One region of the Pseudactinotalea sp. Z1739 genome, then DNA from elsewhere that is predicted to be linked to it. Evidence: predicted binding sites of a transcription regulator. Region 1 holds the regulator's gene; the other holds the start of a gene.

Evidence for each region. Region 1 encodes LexA, which represses DNA repair genes until DNA is damaged. Its sites were predicted from a motif close to TCGAACANNTGTTCGA; they were not measured.
Region 2: the regulator LexA is predicted to act here: its motif matches at 2,692-2,707, upstream of uvrA (excinuclease ABC subunit UvrA).

What each region holds. Positions count from the first base shown of each region.
Region 1 covers NZ_JBMPQA010000007.1:145,209-149,626, reverse strand. Annotated here, with positions in the region: gene ACO0LV_RS11050 (ATP-dependent DNA helicase) at 1-596, shown strand, start outside; gene ACO0LV_RS11045 (metallophosphoesterase family protein) at 593-2,269, shown strand; gene lexA (transcriptional repressor LexA) at 2,247-2,984, opposite strand; gene ACO0LV_RS11035 (LysM peptidoglycan-binding domain-containing protein) at 3,358-3,867, shown strand; gene nrdR (transcriptional regulator NrdR) at 3,964-4,418, shown strand, end outside.
Region 2 covers NZ_JBMPQA010000001.1:54,614-59,031, reverse strand. Annotated here, with positions in the region: gene uvrA (excinuclease ABC subunit UvrA) at 1-2,662, opposite strand, end outside; gene ACO0LV_RS00240 (MBL fold metallo-hydrolase) at 2,779-3,462, shown strand; gene ACO0LV_RS00235 (YciI family protein) at 3,486-3,779, shown strand; gene ACO0LV_RS00230 (TerC family protein) at 3,787-4,418, opposite strand, start outside.

The sequences.
Region 1 (4,418 bases):
GCCGTGACGGCACGGCCCAGGAGGCCCTGGACGAACTCGCCGGACTGATCGAGGCCGCCGGCGGGCGCACCCTCGGGCTGTTCTCCTCCCGACGCGGTGCGCAGGCTGCGGCCGAGGCGCTGCGGGAGCGGCTGGACACCGAGATCCTGTTACAGGGCGAGGACTCGATCCCGGCCCTGGTGCGCCGGTTCTCCGCCGAACCCGCCACCTCCCTGTTCGGCACACTGTCGCTGTGGCAGGGCGTGGACGTGCCGGGGGAGGCATGCCAGTTGGTGGTCATCGACCGGATCCCGTTCCCGCGCCCCGATGACCCGATCCGCCAGGCGCGCCAGGAGGTGGTGGCTGCCGGAGGTGGCAACGGCTTCATGACGGTGGCTGCCAGCCACGCGGCTCTGCTGCTGGCTCAGGGCGCGGGCCGGCTGGTGCGTGGGGTGGCCGATCGTGGCGTGGTGGCCGTGCTCGACCCCCGGCTGCGAACGGCGCGCTACGGCAGTTTCCTGGCCAAGTCGCTCCCGCCGCTGTGGCCCACCACCGACGGTGACCTGGTCCGGGCCGCGCTGCGCAGGCTGTCCGGTGGTGGGGACGCACCGGCATGACGTCCGGTTTCCGCGTCCGGCCCTACCTGCACGCACCGAGCAGCACCGGCATGACGATCATCTGGTTCTCCCACACCGATGAACCCGGAGAAGTCGTTGTGACCGGCCCGGGCGCGCCCGGGCCGGTCACGTCCCGACCCGAGGCCCTCGACGTGCTGAGCCCTACCGAGGCTGAGCGCACCGAACTCATCGAGGGTCTGGCGCCCGGCTCCTGGCTGTACCCGGACGGGAACGTCCGCCACGTCGTCGTCCTGACCGGCTTGCGGCCACACACGCGGTACACCTACGCGGTCACCCAGGATGGCGAGCAGTACCGTGCCGCCTTCCGCACCGCTCCCACCGACGGGTCCTGGCAGCAGATCCATCTGGTGGCGCTGTCGGACTCCGAGACCGCTCCGGCTGGGCGGGTGACGCATCGCTCCTGGCCGGCCGGCCCCGGCGGGGAGTCCCGTCCCGACCCGCACGGTTTGTGGCGGGAGGCCTTCGGCGTGGCGGAGCACACTGCCGGCCGGCCCGTCCTGCGCTACCCGCTCACCAAGGCGGAGGGCTACCGGGCGGTGGTGAGCATGATCGCCCAGGAGGAGGCGGACCTCATCTTGCATCCCGGTGACCTGGTCGGCGGCGGGGGATACCAGCCCGCCTGGGATGAGTTCTTCACGATCAACGCCCCCTCGGGCCTGCTCTCGCGGGCACCGCTCCTGCCTGCGCTGGGAAACTGGGAGAACTTCGGCGCCCGCAACGGCCTGTACGGCACGCCGTCGGACCGTTCCCCGGTGGTGCGGGCCCGGGCCAAGTACCACGCCCACTTCCCGGGCCCGGACGGGGCGCGGGGCCGGGGCTACTACCGCCTCGACCACGGACCACTCACGATCCTGACGCTGGACTCCTCGAACGGGGAGCCCGACGACCATCGGTCCCGTTACGCCCGGCCCCTCACCGGGCGGGCCTACCGGGGCCCGGGCACCGATACCCAGGACCACTTCACCGCAACGGAGTACACCGCCGCCGGTGGCACGGACCTGAACGACATCGCCCCCGGCAGGCCGCAGTGGCGCTGGGCCGAAGAGAATCTGGCCGACGCCCGGGCGCAGGGCCGGATCATCCTGGTCCAGTTCCACCACGTGCCCTACTCCAGCGGTGCGCACGGCCTACCGATGGATCACGAGTTCTCTACCGGCCAGGGCGGAACCCCGATGCGCAGGTTCCATCGGATGTTCAGTGAATTCGGCGTGGCCGCGGTGCTCTGCGGGCACAGTGAACTGTTCGAGCGCTCGGTGGTGCCCGACGGCGACGAAGGCTCACCCGGGGTGCTCTACTACGACGTCGGTGTGGCCGGGGACAGCCTGGGTGGCGAACTGCGAGGGGGTGATGGGGAACTCCTGCGGTACAACCCGCACCGGGCCTGGACGGCCGACCAGGACGCTCCGGAGCGCTGGGAGGTGGCCGGCGACGGCAACCCGGTGCTGCGTGAGGGTGGCAAGCACTACGGCTACCTGGACATCAACCTCGAGCGCACCGGGACCGGAGCGCGGTTGACGCTGCAACCGATCCACGCCTTCCCGGTCCTGGACTCGCAGTACCGGGTGCTCCGGATCGAGCGACGCACCTACGACGACGAGGTGTGCCTGCGGATCGGACCGGACGGGCGGGTCACACCGAGCGCAGGACGCTGACCACCCGGCCCAGGATCTGGGCGTCGGATCCCTCGATCGGGGAGTAGGCGGAGTTGGCCGGCATCAGCCAGACCTCGCCCTCGGTGTGCTTGAGCGTCTTGACCGTGGCCTCACCGTCGATCATCGCCGCGACGATCTCACCGTTCTCGGCCACCGGCTGCTGACGCACCACGACGAAGTCGCCGTCGCAGATCGCGGCGTCGATCATCGAGTCGCCGGTGACCCTGAGCAGGAACAGGTCGCCGTCGCCGACCAATTGGCGCGGCAGCGGGAAGACGTCCTCCACCGACTGCTCGGCCAGCACAGGGCCGCCCGCCGCGATCCGCCCGACCACCGGGACGTAACTGGGCGAGGCGTCCACCTGCTCATCGGAGTCGGTGCTGAAGAACTGTTTCGGGCCGCGGGCCGAAGCCGGTGCCGGGCTCTCTTGCGCCGGCGCAGTGCCGTGGGGATCCAGGATCTCGATCGCGCGGGTGGAGATCGGGTCCCGGCGCAGGTACCCCTTCTCCTCCAGGACCTGGAGCTGGTACTTCACCGATGACGGGCTGGCCAGGCCCACGGCGGTGCCGATCTCGCGCATCGTCGGCGGGTACCCCTTGGTCTCGATGTTGGTGCGGATCGAGTCCATGATCCGCTGTTGCCGGACGGTCAGACCGGGGGAGTGGCCGGTCTGGTCCGGGTGCTGCCGGCTGGTGTCCTTGGGTCCCTCGGCCATCGTGTCCTCCTGCGGTTCGGTGCGGTTGCGAGCGGCTCTGCCATGGTCCCGTCACCGCGATGTCAGGGGTCGGTGGTGGGGTGTTCCCCATGACGTTCCCAAGCCTAGGCGTTACGGCGCCGAACAGGAAACATCTGTTCGACTGGCGTGTCGACTCTATCGAACGGCTGTGTTACTGTCCATACATGTGTTCGCAGAACATCAGTTCGAGGGTCGGTCGGTTGCCGGTCCCGGACGTGGCCCGAGGAGTAATCCGATGAGTGCACTGGCGATCCACCCCAGCCCCTCGACCCGGCGGGCCGCCCTGCGGCGGTCGCGGACGCGCCCCTGCGGGCACGCCGGCCCTGCACGTAACTCGACCTGTCACCTCAGCGTGGTTCCCGCAGTCTTCTCGGCGCCCGGAGCGGCTCCGGCCCCGGAGGCCCCGAAGGCTGCGCCGCAGAGCGACGTGCCGCGGGCCCTCGTACCCCAGCAGACCGAGGGCTCGGGCGGCCGGACCCGTCCCGTGACGCCCCTGGTGACGGCACCGGTTCGCCCGGCGGTACCGGTTCGTCCGGCGGCGCCGGTGCGCCCGGCCAGGGCGCGCGAACACGCCCCCCTGCGGCTGACCACCCGCGGACGGCGGGTGCTGGTCGCGCTTGGCTTCGCGCTGGCGATCGCCGTGGGCGGCGGGCTCGGCACCCTGCTGGCGCCGGAGGCGCAGACGCCGGCAGAGGTCTCCACCGTGGTGGTCCAGCCGGGCGAGAGCCTGTGGGTGATCGCGAGTGAGATCGCCGATCCGGGGCAGGACGTGCGCCAGGTGGTGGAGACCATCCGCGGCATGAACGGGCTGGAGCGCTCCACCGTGCACGCCGGTCAGGAGTTGAGCGTCCCGCAGGGCTGAGGAACCCGCTGGAGGGCGACGTCCCACACCGGAAGCCAGATGTGGCATTGTGTGTGCACCGAGCACGCCGTCACCAAGCCGGGAAGGGACGCGCCGATGCATTGTCCGTACTGCCGTAACCCCGACTCGCGGGTGGTGGACTCCCGCACCGCCGACGACGGCGGCAGTATCCGCCGCCGCCGGCACTGTCCCGAGTGCTCGCGCCGCTTCACCACGGTGGAGAGCACCAGCCTCACGGTGATCAAGCGATCGGGGGCGATGGAGCCGTTCAGCCGGGAGAAGGTCGTGGCCGGTGTGAGCAAGGCGTGTCAGGGTCGCCCGGTCTCCGCCGATGACCTGGCGCTGCTGGCCCAGCAGGTGGAGGAGTCCATCCGCGCCACCGGCGTGGCCGAGATCGACTCCCACGAGGTCGGATTGGCGACCTTGGGGCCGCTGCGGGCGCTGGACGAGGTGGCGTACCTGCGCTTTGCCAGCGTCTACCAGAACTTCACCTCCCTCGAGGACTTCGAGGCCGCGATCACCGCGCTGAAGTTGGACCGCAATCCTGCCTC
Region 2 (4,418 bases), on a different contig from region 1:
TGTTGCCCTTGTCGACCAGGCCCTGCAGGACACCCATGAGTTTGCGGATGTCCTCGAAGTGCAGCCCGGTGGTCGGCTCGTCCAGCACGTAGACCGTGCGGCCGGAGGAGCGCTTCTGCAACTCCGAGGCGAGTTTGACGCGCTGAGCCTCACCGCCGGACAGCGTGGGTGCGGGCTGACCCAACCGCACGTACCCCAGGCCCACATCGACAAGGGTCTTCAGGTGCCGGGCCACGGCAGGCACGGCAGCGAAGAAGTCCGCGGCCTCGGTGATCGGCATGTCCAGCACCTCGGCCACCGTGCGGCCCTTGTAGTGCACCTCCAGGGTCTCGCGGTTGTACCGCGCCCCGTGGCACACCTCGCATGGCACGTAGACATCGGGTAGGAAGTTCATCTCGATCTTCAGCGTGCCGTCACCCGAGCACGCCTCACACCGACCACCCTTGACGTTGAAGGAGAACCGGCCCGGTGTGTACCCGCGCACCTTGGCCTCCTGGGTCTCGGCGAAGAGCTTGCGCACGTGGTCCCACACCCCGGTGTAGGTGGCCGGGTTGGAGCGCGGGGTCCGCCCGATCGGGCTCTGGTCCACGTGCACCACCTTGTCCAGGGTCTCCAGGCCGGTGACGCGCTTGTGCCGGCCCGGAACGGTGCGTGCCCCGTTGAGTTCGTTCGCCAGCACCTTGTACAGGATGGAGTCCACCAACGTGGACTTACCGGAGCCGGAGACCCCGGTGACGGCGATGAAACAGCCCAGCGGGAAGGGCACGGTGACCGACTTGAGGTTGTTCTCCCGCGCCCCGTGCACCACGATCTGGCGCTCCCGGTCCGGTTCGCGCCGTTCGGCCGGGATCGGGATCTCCCGTCGCCCGGCCAGATACGCCGCGGTCACCGAGTCCTCCTGGGTGAGCAGGTCGGCGTAACTACCCGAGTGCACGATCCGTCCGCCCAGTTCCCCCGCTCCCGGCCCGATGTCCACGACCCAGTCGGCGGTCCGGATGGTGTCCTCATCGTGCTCGACCACGATCAGGGTGTTGCCCAGGTCACGCAGCCGGCTGAGGGTGTCGATCAGACGCCTGTTGTCACGTTGGTGCAGCCCGATGCTCGGCTCGTCCAGCACGTACAGCACCCCGACCAGGCCCGAGCCGATCTGGGTGGCCAGCCGGATCCGCTGGGCCTCCCCACCGGAGAGGGTCCCCGCGGCCCGGGACATCGACAGGTAGTCGAGCCCGACGTCGAGCAAGAAGCCCATCCGGGCGTGGATCTCCTTGAGCACCTGGCCGGCGATCGCCGCCTCGCGGGGGCTCAGTTCGAGCGCGTCCAGGAACTCCTTGGCCTGGTCGATCGGCAGACCGCACACCTCGGCGATGGACTTGCCGCCGACGCGCACCGCGAGCACCTCGGGTTTCAACCGCGCCCCATGGCAGGCCGGGCACGGTACCTCCCGCATGTAGCCCTCGTAGCGTTCGCGGGACCAGTCCGAATCGGTCTCGGAGTGGCGCCGTTCGATGAAGGAGATCACCCCTTCGAAGCCGGTGGAGTAGGACCGCTCCCGGCCCCACCGGTTGCGGTAGCGCACGTGCACCTTGTGGTCCTTGCCGTGCAGGATCGCTTCCCTGGCGCGCTTCGGCAGGGCCCGCCACGGCACGTCCATGGAGAACTCGAGTTCCTCGCCCAGGGCGCCCAGCACCCGCTCGAAGTAGGCCGCCGACCCGGTGGTCCACGGCGCCACGGCGCCCTCGGCCAACGTCAGGTCCTCATCGGGGATGACCAGATCCGGGTCCACCTCCAGTCGCGTCCCGATCCCGGTGCACTCGGGGCAGGCGCCGTAGGGTGCGTTGAAGGAGAAGGTGCGCGGCTCGATCTCATCGAGTGTCAGTGGGTGGTCGTTCGGGCAGGCCCGGCGCTCGGAGAACCGGCGCACCCGCTCCGGGTCCTCCGGGTCGGCGTCGACCAGGTCCACCAGGAGGAGTCCCTCCGCGAGCCGCAACGCGGTCTCCACCGAATCGGTCAGTCGCTGGCGGATGTTCTCCCGGACCACCAGCCGGTCCACCACCACCTCGATGGTGTGCTTGAGGTTCTTCTCCAGCGGGGGCGGTTCTGCCAGCGGAACGGTCTCACCATCGACCCGAGCCCGGGCGAATCCTTGTGCGCCCAGGTCACGGAACAGGTCGGCGTACTCCCCCTTGCGGCCACGGACCACCGGCGCGAGCACCTGGAACCGGGTCCCCTCGGGCATCTGCCGCAACTGATCCACGATCTGCTGCGGGGTCTGGGCGATGATCCTCTCGTCACACACCGGGCAGTGCTGGGTACCGGCCCGGGCGTACAGCAACCGCAGGTAGTCATACACCTCGGTGATCGTGCCCACCGTGGAGCGCGGGTTGCGGTTGGTGGATTTCTGGTCGATCGAGACTGCGGGTGACAACCCCTCGATGAAGTCGACATCCGGCTTGTCCATCTGCCCCAGGAACTGGCGGGCGTAGGCGGACAGGGATTCCACGTACCGGCGCTGCCCCTCGGCGAAGATCGTGTCGAAGGCCAGCGACGACTTCCCCGAACCCGACAGCCCGGTGAAGACGATCAACTGGTTCCGGGGAAGGTCGAGGTTGATGTTGCGCAGGTTGTGTTCCCGCGCGCCGCGGATCAGGAGGTGGTCACTCACGTCGCCAATGGTAAACGCTGGCACCGACATCGTACAACTGTTCGACGGCTTGCGTTCGGCCACACCGCGTCCGCCGGTCATCTGCGGTGCACCGGCCGCACCGGCACAATGGGTCGATGAACACCTCCGCAGACTTCGTCCCCGGCCACGCCGAGCCCGGGGGTCCCAGCATCACGTGGGACCTGGGCGTCGTGCAGATCCGCAAGGCCTCGGTATCGGAGCAGGACAACAACGCCTACCTGCTCACCGAGACTTCCTCCGGAGCGCACCTTCTCATCGACGCCGCCGATGATGCCGACCGACTGTGTGCGCTGCTCGCCGAGCCCGGCCCCGCCGGCGAGGTCGCCGCGATCGTGACCACGCACCAGCACTGGGACCACCACCGGGCCCTCCCGGCCCTGGTCGAGCACACCGGTGCGCCCGCCCTGGCGGGAGCCGACGACGCCGCTGCGCTGCCGGTGCCCGTGCACCGTCACCTCCGGCACGGGGACCACGTGCGGCTGGGCACGCAGCATCTGGACGTGATCGGACTGCGCGGACACACCCCCGGGTCGGTTGCGCTGGCCTGGACCGACACCAGCAGCGGGGTGGTGCACCTCTTCACCGGCGACAGCCTGTTCCCCGGGGGGGTGGGCCGAACCACGAGCGAGGAGGACTTCGACTCACTGCTCACCGATGTACAGACCAGGATCTTCGACGTCTACGGCGACGATGCCGTGGTCCACCCCGGGCACGGCGACAACACCACCCTGGGCGCCGAACGTCCCCAACTGGACCACTGGCGCGAACGCCGGTGGTGAGCCTCGCGTACTAAGGTCGGCGCATGACGATCTTCGCCGTCGAGTACATCTATGACGTCCAGCGCACCGAGGACCTGAACGAACTGCGGCCCTCGCACCGGGAGTTCCTCGGGAGGCTGCACGACGAGGGCGCGCTCCTGGCCTCCGGACCATGGCTGGACAATGCGGCCCCGGGTGCCCTGCTGGTCCTGCGCGGCGAGTCCGACGCCGAGGTGTCCCGGCTACTCGACGACGACCCGTTCCAGCGGGCCAAGTTGATCACGCACCGTACCTTGCGTGCCTGGAAGCCGGTTTTCGGGCCGTTCGAGGACGACTGAGCAATCCTCAGTTCCCCAGTGCCCGCGGTGGTTTCACCGGCTTGGGCTTACCCTTCCGCCGGCGTCCGATGGTCAACGAGGCCACCGTGGTGACGATCAGGATGCTCAGGACCGCCAGCAGGGAGACATTCGTCGGGATCTCCGGCACCACCTCGATCGGCTCACCGCTGTTGAGGAAGGGCAGGTCGTTCTCGTGCAGAGCGTGGATGATGGCCTTCACCCCGATCAGCGTCAGGATCGCGGCGAGTCCGTAATGCAGGTAGACGAGCTTGTCGAGGAGCCCGTCGATCAGGAAGTAGAGCTGGCGCAGGCCCAGCAGTGCGAACGCGTTCGCGGTGAGGACCAGGTAGGTCTCCTGGGTGACGGTGAAGATCGCGGGGATGGAGTCCACCGCGAACAGGACGTCGGCAGACCCGATCGCGATCATCACGATCAACATCGGGGTGACGTACAGGAGGCCGTCCTGCCGGACGAAGAGTTTGTCGTCGGCGTAGTCGTCGGTGGTCCGGAACAGCCGGCGCACCAGACGCAGCATGGCGTTCTCCTGGTACTCCCCCTCCTGTTCCGAATCCTGGCGCAACTGACCGATCGCCACCCAGATCAGGAATGCGCCGAAGATGTAGAAGATCCAGGCGAACT